3 regions of the Citroniella saccharovorans genome follow, and region 1 is predicted to be linked to each of the others. Evidence: riboswitches for the same ligand, from Rfam matches in the RefSeq annotation. Region 1 holds a riboswitch; each other region holds the start of a gene.
The links. Region 1 has a riboswitch for cobalamin ahead of VLK81_RS02915 (energy-coupling factor ABC transporter permease). Riboswitches for the same ligand answer to the same signal wherever they lie in the genome.
Positions count from the first base shown of each region.

Region 1 (3,116 bases):
TTTTCCAGTCTATGAGAATGAAAAGGAAGTTAATAGTGAAATTTTTGAAAGTTTATTGAAACTAGAATCTCCTTATCTTGTATTTACCTCTTCTTCATCTTTTAATAATTTTTACGAAAGTTATGAAAGGGCAGAGGATTTACTAAAAAAAGGTAAGATTATTTCCATTGGGGAGATAACTACAAGTGCAATTAAAAAAAGATTTTTTAATCCATATAGGGAGTCAGAAAAATCAACTATTGAAGATATTATAAATATTATTAGAAAGGATTAGTTTTAAATGATTAATAGAACTAGAAGACTTAGAAGAAATAAAATTGTTAGGGATATGGTTTCAGAAACAAGTATTAGTAAAAACGACCTTATCTATCCACTTTTTGTTGTTGAAGGTGAGGGGGTAAAAGATGAAATTCCATCTATGACTGGTCAATTTAGATACTCTATTGATAATCTTTTACTTGAAATAAAAGATCTTTTAGATCTTGGAATAAATTCTATAATTCTTTTTGGAATTCCAAACTCTAAAGATCCTTATGGAAAGTCAAGTTACGATGAAAACGGAATTATTCAAAAGGCGGTAAGGAAGATTAAGGAAAAGCATCCAAAAATGTATGTTATAACTGATCTTTGTATGTGCGAATACACCTCCCATGGTCACTGCGGAATATTAGATGAAGATGGATATGTAAATAATGACAAAACTTTAGATTCTCTTTCTAAAATTGCCCTATCTCATGCAAGAGCTGGTGCAGATATGATTGCACCATCAGATATGATGGATGGAAGGGTTAAGGCTATAAGGGATGCATTGGATGGTGAAGGTTTTGTAAATATTCCTATTATGTCTTATTCTGCAAAATATTCTTCAAGCTTTTATGGACCTTTTAGGGATGCTGCCGATTCAGCTCCATCATTTGGAGATAGAAAGACCTACCAAATGGATTATAGAAATTCTGATGAAGCCCTAAGAGAAACTGAGTTTGATATTTTAGAAGGTTGCGATCTTGTTATTGTAAAGCCGGCTTTAACTTATCTGGATGTTGTAAGAAGGGTTAAAGATAATTTTAATATTCCAATTTGTGCATATTTTGTTTCTGGTGAATATCAAATGCTTAGAGATGCTGTTGATAAAGGACTTTTAAATGAAGATGCAATTCTTGAAGCGCACTACTCTATAAAGAGAGCAGGAGCTAAATTAATCATAACTTATTTTGCAAAGGATATAGCAAAAAAGTTAAAATAATTTAATATAATTCCTTGACAAAAAAATAAGAAGTGTTACACTTAAGTTGTATAACATTATGTGTTTTAGGTTGATCCTAAGGAAGTAGGGTGAAAATCCCTCACAGAGGCCGCTGCTGTAATAGACAAGCTTTTGTTCATTATGCCACTGAGAAATTGGGAAGGCGAACAAGAGTGTTTGAGTCTTAAGTCAGAACACGAAGCATAATGAAATCTCACGCCTTAGAGTTTATATTGAAATACATAATTATACTACTAAGCCGTGCGAGTCATCGTTCGGTATTTTTTATAGGAGGAATATATGAAAAAACTTGTTTCACTCGCAGGTTATGTAGGTCTTTTTCTACTTCTTGCGATAAGTCCTGCATATGCATGCATGCATATTATGGAAGGTTTTTTACCAGTTGGTCATGCAATTTTTTGGGGTGTCGTTTGTCTACCTTTTTTAATTATTGGTATTAAAAAGCTTTCTTCAATAAGATTAAAAGACAAGAGAGTTCTAATCATCTTAGCTATGAGTGGAGCCTTTGCTTTTACTCTTTCAGCTTTAAAAATCCCATCCGTTACAGGATCATCATCTCACCCAACTGGAATGGGCTTAGTTGCAATACTTTTTGGACCTTTTGCAGCTAGTGTTATTGGAGTTATTATTTTATTTTTCCAAGCGGTTTTACTTGCACATGGTGGATTAACTACTCTTGGAGCTAATACTTTTTCTATGGGAATTGTTGGACCATTAGTATCTTATGGTTTATTTAAGGTCCTAAAAGGTAAAGCACCTAAATCTTTTAGAATATTTATTGCTTCAGCACTTGGAGCTCTTTCAACTTATGTAGTAACTGCCGTTCAGCTTGCTTTTGCTCACCCACAAGAAGTTGGTGGTGTTATGGCAAGTTTTACAAAATTCTTTGGAATTTTTGCAGTAACTCAAGTTCCACTTGCAATAATCGAAGGTTTATTAACTATGGTTCTTTTATCAAGTCTAGAAAGTTTAGCTAAAGAAGAACTAAATCTTATTGGATATTTGGAGGCTTAAATGACTAAGAAAAAAATTATACTTCCACTACTTCTTTGCGTATTAATAGCTGTTGTTCCACTTTTAACTATTAAAGATTCTGAGTTTGGTGGAGCAGATGGACAAGCAGAAGAAGCTATTACTGAAATTGATCCAAACTATGAACCTTGGGCTGAAAGTTTACTTGTGCCACCAGGAGGAGAAACCGAATCTTTATTATTTGCTCTTCAAGCTGCACTTGGTGCAGGAGTTGTTGGATATGGACTCGGTTATTTCATAGCAAGAAAGAAGTTTCAAAAGTAAATGATAAAAAACTTTATTAGTAGTTTGACTCTCTTTTTACTATTAAAGAATAAGTTAAATTGGGCTAGTGCTATTTTTATTAGCTTAGCCCTTTTTATTATACTTAATTTAGGAAGAGATAAGCATAGTCATCTTCTATCATTTGAAACAATAAGTAGGAGGTCAAACTTTAAAAGCTATGATGGAGCTTTTAAAATTCTATTTACTTTTTTAAGTGTCATTTTATTGATAATTTCAAAAAACTTACTTTCAGCTATTTTATGCTTTATATTTTTTGTTTATATTTTAATTATTAGGGACAAGATAGGCATAAGATCAATAATTTCTATTATTTCACTGCCTTTATTTTTTATTAGTATTTCAGTTCTTTCCCTAGCTTATGAATTAAATTTAGATAATGGAATAAATTTTTACTCAAGCCAGGCTTCTTTTAGAAATGCTAGAAGTATGTATTTTGTAATTTTGGCTTCTTATTTTCTTTCCCTTTGTCTAAGTTTAACTAGCCCTCTAAATAGTATTATTTATGGACTTAAGAAGTTAAAACTTCCTAGTACGA
Region 1 covers NZ_JAYKOT010000003.1:80,435-83,550, forward strand. Annotated here, with positions in the region: gene cobA (uroporphyrinogen-III C-methyltransferase) at 1-274, shown strand, start outside; gene hemB (porphobilinogen synthase) at 281-1,243, shown strand; cobalamin riboswitch at 1,285-1,464, shown strand; gene VLK81_RS02915 (energy-coupling factor ABC transporter permease) at 1,544-2,278, shown strand; gene VLK81_RS02920 (energy-coupling factor ABC transporter substrate-binding protein) at 2,279-2,560, shown strand; gene VLK81_RS02925 (energy-coupling factor transporter transmembrane component T) at 2,561-3,116, shown strand, end outside.

Region 2 (3,116 bases), 450 kb from region 1:
ATAGACGCTCCGCTTATTGCAAGCGATGCTCCAACTAAGAAACTTGAGAGTATTCGAGGTAGTCTTATTTTTAAGATAATGGTTTCATTAGCAGAAAGAGGGGCTGGATGCCCCTCAAATATTCTTTTAAATCCTTTTATTAAAATTTCGACAACTTCTTTAAAAGGGAGTGTTACACTTCCTATAGATATACATATTATCATGCTTATAAATAGTAAAAGCAATATAGGAATGTAGATTTTGGATTGATTTTTACTAGTAAACATTCTACTTTACAAAATCTGATAAAAGTTTAAATCCTTCTTTTAATCTTGGTGAAGGTCTAGATAATTCATTGTTTTGTAAATTTAATATTTTTTTGTTTTTAACTGCACTTATTTCTTCCCAGCCAGTTCTTTTCATTATCTCTTCTTCAGGTTTGTCTCCACTTCCTGAGTACATAGTAATTGTCATTATATAATCTGGATTTCTTTTGATAACTTCTTCTTCAGAGATTTCTTTCCATCCTTCTACATCGTCAAATATATTTTTTAATCCTAACATATCTGCTGCTTCTTGCATAAATGTTCCTTTTCCAGCTGACCATAGTCCATATTCTAAAGGAGATACTTCAAAATATATGCTCTTGCCTTTATTGGCTTCTTTATCTTTTGCTATTTCGTCAAATACGTATTTCATAGACCCAATTAAATCTTTAGCTTCTTTGTTTTTGTCTAATATTTTTCCGATAAGATCAATTTCTTCATATACTCCATTTAGATCTTTGGCGTTAAATGTAACTACACTTATACCTGCATCTTTAATTGTTTTAAACTGTTCGGCAGTTTGAGCCATATCGGAAACAAAGATTACATCTGGATTTAGTTTAATAATTTCTTCTGCGTTTAACTCGTCTCCTGTTTGAAGTTTTGGCTTTTCTAGTATTTCTTCTGGATAGTCTACATATTGACCTATTGCAACTATATCTTTTGCTCCTTTAAGTTCATTTACTATTTCTGCACTATCAGGATTAAGTACAACTATTTTTTCTGGTTTTTGAGAAAATGAGATTTCATTTCCTAGCATATCCTTTATGTTTAGAGGGTATACTGTATTCTCAGTTTCTAAAGATTTGCAATTTTCATCGGTCTTGTTTTCAGTTTCTTGTTTTGTTTCATTATTATTATTGTTTTTGTCACAAGCTGTAAAAGAAAATGCAAGGGCAAAAGCTAAAAATAATGATAATATTCTTTTTTTCATGTCTTCCTCCTTGAAAAATAAAAAATCCTTCTCAAAACCGAGAAAGACATCATAAATTTATCTATCCCGGTAAAAAACGCTATTAGGTATCCCGACTTAGCTTCATCCTCATAACGCCTTCCCACCTTAAAGATAGTGGCCATATTATTTGTCAGCAATCACGGTTACCGGATTAGTTCAAGATTTGCACTTGATTCCCTAATGCTTAAAAGCATACTATAATTAGCACAACGTTTTTTATTTACTATTTTTTTATTTTCGCATTATATTTTAGCACTTAATTTTAAAAAAATCAATTTTGACATTGGTATTAATTTAGTTCAATTTTTATTTTTATGAATAAGATTTTTATTTTATTTTTTAAAGTAAACTTTTTAGTTGTTATATGAAATGTTTTAAAAATTAAAGCCAAAAATCTTTAGTTAAGATTTTTGGCTTTATTTTAAAATTTATTAAATTGTTTTTGAAGAATTATTTTGTACCAAAAAGCCTATCTCCAGCATCTCCAAGGCCTGGCATTATATAACCATGTTCATTGAGTTTTTTATCTAGGCCTGCTACAAATATATCTACATCTGGGTGGTTTCTTTGAACAAGTTCTATGCCTTCTGGTGCAGCTATTATATTTACAAGTTTTATCGACTTGCAGCCTTTTTCTTTTAGGAAAGTTATGGCAGCTGAAGATGATCCTCCTGTTGCAAGCATTGGATCTAATACGTAGATTTCTCTTTCGCTTATATCTACAGGAAGTTTACAATAATATTCAACTGGCTTTAAGGTTTCTGGATCCCTATATAGTCCTATATGGCCAACTTTTGCTGCTGGTAGAACTTCTAGTATTCCATCTACCATTCCTAGTCCTGCTCTTAAGATTGGGACAAGGGCTTGTTTTTTGCCAGCTATTTCGTATCCTGTTGTCTTTTCTATTGGAGTTTCGATTTCTATTTCTCTAACTGGTAAGTCTCTAGTTACTTCAAATGCCATCATTGTTGAAATTTCATTTACAAGTTCTCTAAAGTCTTTTGATCCTGTTTCTATTTTTCTTAATATTGTTAGTTTGTGTTTTATAAGTGGATGTTCAAATACTGTAACTTTTGACATTTTTATCTCCTATTTTCTTCTTCTATTTTTTCTATTTTATCTAGTCTTCTTTGGTGCCTATCTCCTTCAAAGCTTGCTCCCATATAGGCATCTATTATGTCTTTTGCGACTTCTGGTCCTATGGTTCTACCACCAAAACAAATAAAATTGGCGTTGTTGTGTCTTTTGGTTGCTTTTGCGGAAAAAGCATCTGATAAAAGTGCAGCCCTTATTCCATTAAACTTGTTTAAGGCAATAGATATTCCTATTCCAGTTCCGCAAATTCCTATCCCAAAATCATAACCGCCATTTAGATATTCTTTGGCTAATTTTTCTGCATAATCTGGGTAGTCTACAGACTCAGATGAATCTGTTCCAAGATTTACTACTTCTATTTCCCTAGCCTTTAGATAGTCAATTATGATTTTTTTTAATTCATATCCACCATGATCTGATCCTATAACAACTTTCATTTTTAGCCCCCAATCATTTTTTCTAGTCAATTTATTATAACATATTTTTCTCTACTGACTTTTTTAATATTTAATATTATTTTAATTATTTGCTAGATTTTATAGTTTTTTTACTTGATAATTTTACCTGCTGCTGATTTTTTCATCCTATTCATTATAGAAAATCCAAGATTCTCTTCTTTGATTCCCTCTGCTAAAATTATATCAACATTGTACCTATCGAAGTCTCTAAGAGAGGAGAAAAGTTTTCTGGAATTTTCTTCTGTATCTTTGATACTTCCTAAGGACTTTACATATGGGGTGTCAAATTCTCTAAGGTATTCG
Region 2 covers NZ_JAYKOT010000003.1:535,088-538,203, reverse strand. Annotated here, with positions in the region: gene VLK81_RS05090 (FecCD family ABC transporter permease) at 1-266, opposite strand, end outside; gene VLK81_RS05085 (ABC transporter substrate-binding protein) at 268-1,239, opposite strand; cobalamin riboswitch at 1,304-1,486, opposite strand; gene upp (uracil phosphoribosyltransferase) at 1,711-2,340, opposite strand; gene rpiB (ribose 5-phosphate isomerase B) at 2,343-2,792, opposite strand; gene VLK81_RS05070 (L-threonylcarbamoyladenylate synthase) at 2,903-3,116, opposite strand, start outside.
Region 2: it holds a riboswitch for cobalamin, as region 1 does, so the genes downstream of both, VLK81_RS05085 (ABC transporter substrate-binding protein) here and VLK81_RS02915 (energy-coupling factor ABC transporter permease) in region 1, are expected to answer to the same signal.

Region 3 (3,116 bases), 170 kb from region 1:
ATCTTCATTTTTCCTCCATTTTTTATATTTAATTAAATTTAATAAAGTCAAATTTAAAATTCTTAATAATATATATAAAGCTTTTTATAAAAATAATTTATCTTTTCTTCATTATTTTAAATATATTAAATTTATATAAATTTATCTTTATTTTTTTAATTATTTTATAGATTTTCTAATCTGATTATATTATAATTGATTTGTAAAGACAAATTATTAAGATATAAAAACGGAGGATAATATGTCAGACAAAATAAAAAACATAGTAAAATCAGAAATAATTAATCTTTCAAAGGAAATCTCAAATGAAAAAGGACAAATTGCAAGTAAAACTCTTGCTCAAAATGATGCCGTTTCAATAACTATTTTTTCATTTTCTAAAGGCGAGGAAATATCTACCCATGAGTCAAATGGCGATGCTCTAGTAAGTGTTTTAGAAGGAAAGGCGAAAGTTACTATCGATAATAAAGAGTATTTACTTTCAAAAGATGATTCAATAATAATGCCCGCAAATCATCCTCACTCACTATATGCTGAAGAAGATTTTAAAATGATTTTAACGGTAGTGTTTTAATTGTTTTAAAATTATTTAAAAAAACTAAGTTGTAAACTAAAAAGTAATAGTTTTAGAGTAAAGAAAACCCAGGAATCTTCCTGGGTTTGATTTTTCTCTATTTAAAAATTTATACTTCTCTTTTAATAAAGCCTTTACCTGAAACTTCAACCATGTTAGATATTGAAATAAAGGCATTTGGATCAATTTCTGCTACAACTTGCTTGATTCTTACAACTTGTCTATTGTAAGCAACACAGTAGATAACTTGCTTTTGTTTTTTTGAATAGGCTCCCTTAGCTTCTAGTAGGGTAACTCCCCTATGAGGATCAACCATTATCTTATTTGCAACTTCTTCAGCCTTGTCTGAAATAATAATAAATTGTTTCTTTTCGTCAAAACCATTTATAACCTTATCTACAACTTGATAAGCTACATACATTGAAATAACAGTATAAAGCCCTCTTTCTAAGCCGAATAAAAAAGAAGCAACAGAGATAATAATTCCATTCATTAGCATTAATCCTTCGGAAATATTTAAATTATAATCTCTTTTAAATATTAGGGCTAGTATATCAAGTCCTCCCTGGCTGGCTCCATATCTAAATAAAATCCCCATGCCTATTCCATTTAAGACTCCTCCAAATATTGCCGATAAAATAATATCATCTATTTTAAAAGGTAGGTTTAAACTTTTTAATATAGTTAAATAAAAAGAAAGTAGAAAAGCAGATATAAATGTAAATATCATAAACTTTTTTGATAGTCTTTTAAAACCAACAATGAAAAGTGGAATATTTAATAAAAATATAAAGATACCACTTGATACATCAAGTAGATATTGAAGCATTATTCCAATGCCGCCAATTCCACCACTTAACAACTTATGGGGTATGAAAAAAAATGTAATTGCTAAAGCGCAAAGCAGCTCCCCAATTATTACTGCTAAAAGTCTTTTACTTAAATCTTTCATAGATCTCTCCTTCTTAAGAATCTTTAGACTTTTAGTTGCAAAAAATCAACTAAGAAAAGTCTATCTACCGTAGAACTTAACTTAAAATACTGGAAAAAGATCTGGCTTAATCAAAAATTGATATTCACAGTGGCGGGACCGCGTGAGATTTGCACTCAACTTCCATTATTATCCAAAAAACCAGTACTTTGTTAAGAAAGATTATATCATAAGTGTTTTGTAGTTGCAATGAAAATTTCTATATAAAAAATACTTTTAGTTTATTAGAAATAACTTTATCCTATCCCACAAAAAATATTAAGTATATTTTTTTAATAGTTAAATTTAAGCTTTATTTTATATTTTAAAAAGGAGTAATATATGTTTATATATTACTCCTATTTTTTATTCGATTTCTATATTTTTACTTATATCGTTAATTTGAACGGCGGTTTTTCCAGGGTTAAGTTCTAATTCTTCATCCTGTAAAAAATATTTAGTTGGGGAGTTTTTATCTTCTTTTTTCCATCTTATATTATATATTTTCCCATTTGTAAGATAGTATCCTTCCCCTTCTCCTACATTATCCATCGTTCTATGGACTCCATCAGATTCAAATCCCATATATACCTTCTGAACTAGAATATTTTTAAATGAAAGAGGCTTTTGAGTTAGAAAATCTATATGATCTTTTCCATCAGACATTTTTTTATATTCTTTTTCATAATCACTATAAGTATAACTTGTGTTTAATCCAGATGTGTAGCTGAATGTAATCTTATTACAGGTCTTACCTTGAACTTTTTCGTTCTTCTTTTCTCTTAAAGAAAATTTAAATACAGGATTTTTATCGAGTTCTTCCTTATAGCCATAAGTCTTTATTGCCTTTTCTATTGCATCTGGATTGGTAAAAGCATTGTGTGGTGCAACTGTCCCAGTTTCACTACTTCTCCAAATATATTCACTTGATGTTGTCATCCCATCTATTTCTTCATAGCCTTCACTATAAACTATATTGTCAGCATTAGGTGAGCCGCCATACCTAACTAAAAGTCCGTCATGTTCTTTAATGTAATCAAAAAAATATGGTCTGAGAGATCTTATAGGGCCAATTAATCTAGTCTTGCTATTATAAAAGAGTGCAATTATTCTAGGAATGTTTGCCTCTGCTTCCATTTCGTAAATTATTCCAGCATCAGATAGTCCAGCTTGAAATCTAGCATCTGGATGATTATCTATCATCACAGAAATAATTCTTCCCTTATAGGTTTGATTATCTAAAGGTAGTCCAGTTAATGGATTTTTTATTAGCTTTTTATATGCTTCTTCTTCAGCTAATTTTTTTCTTTCTTCCTCTTCCTTTTTTCTGGCCTCTTCTTTCTTTCTCTCTTCTTCTCTTTTTTCTCTTTCTTCTTTCTTCTTTTTTCTTCTTCTTTTAGCTTTGCTTCCTCTTTTAATTTTTCTTCTTCCTTAAGCTGACTTATTGTCTTTGCATTCTTATTTGAGCAGCTAACAATTAGTGGTATAGAAAAAAGTAAAATTAAAGCAAGTATCCATTTTTTATTCATTTTTTAGCCTATTTTTTCATATTGTAATACTGGTGTTTTAAAA
Region 3 covers NZ_JAYKOT010000003.1:249,016-252,131, reverse strand. Annotated here, with positions in the region: gene VLK81_RS03710 (glycosyltransferase family 4 protein) at 1-8, opposite strand, end outside; gene VLK81_RS03705 (cupin domain-containing protein) at 242-574, shown strand; gene VLK81_RS03700 (YitT family protein) at 684-1,526, opposite strand; adenosylcobalamin (AdoCbl) riboswitch at 1,575-1,715, opposite strand; gene VLK81_RS03695 (DUF3048 domain-containing protein) at 1,911-2,813, opposite strand; gene VLK81_RS03690 (hypothetical protein) at 2,840-3,073, opposite strand; gene VLK81_RS03685 (PTS sugar transporter subunit IIA) at 3,077-3,116, opposite strand, start outside.
Region 3: it holds a riboswitch for cobalamin, as region 1 does, so the genes downstream of both, VLK81_RS03700 (YitT family protein) here and VLK81_RS02915 (energy-coupling factor ABC transporter permease) in region 1, are expected to answer to the same signal.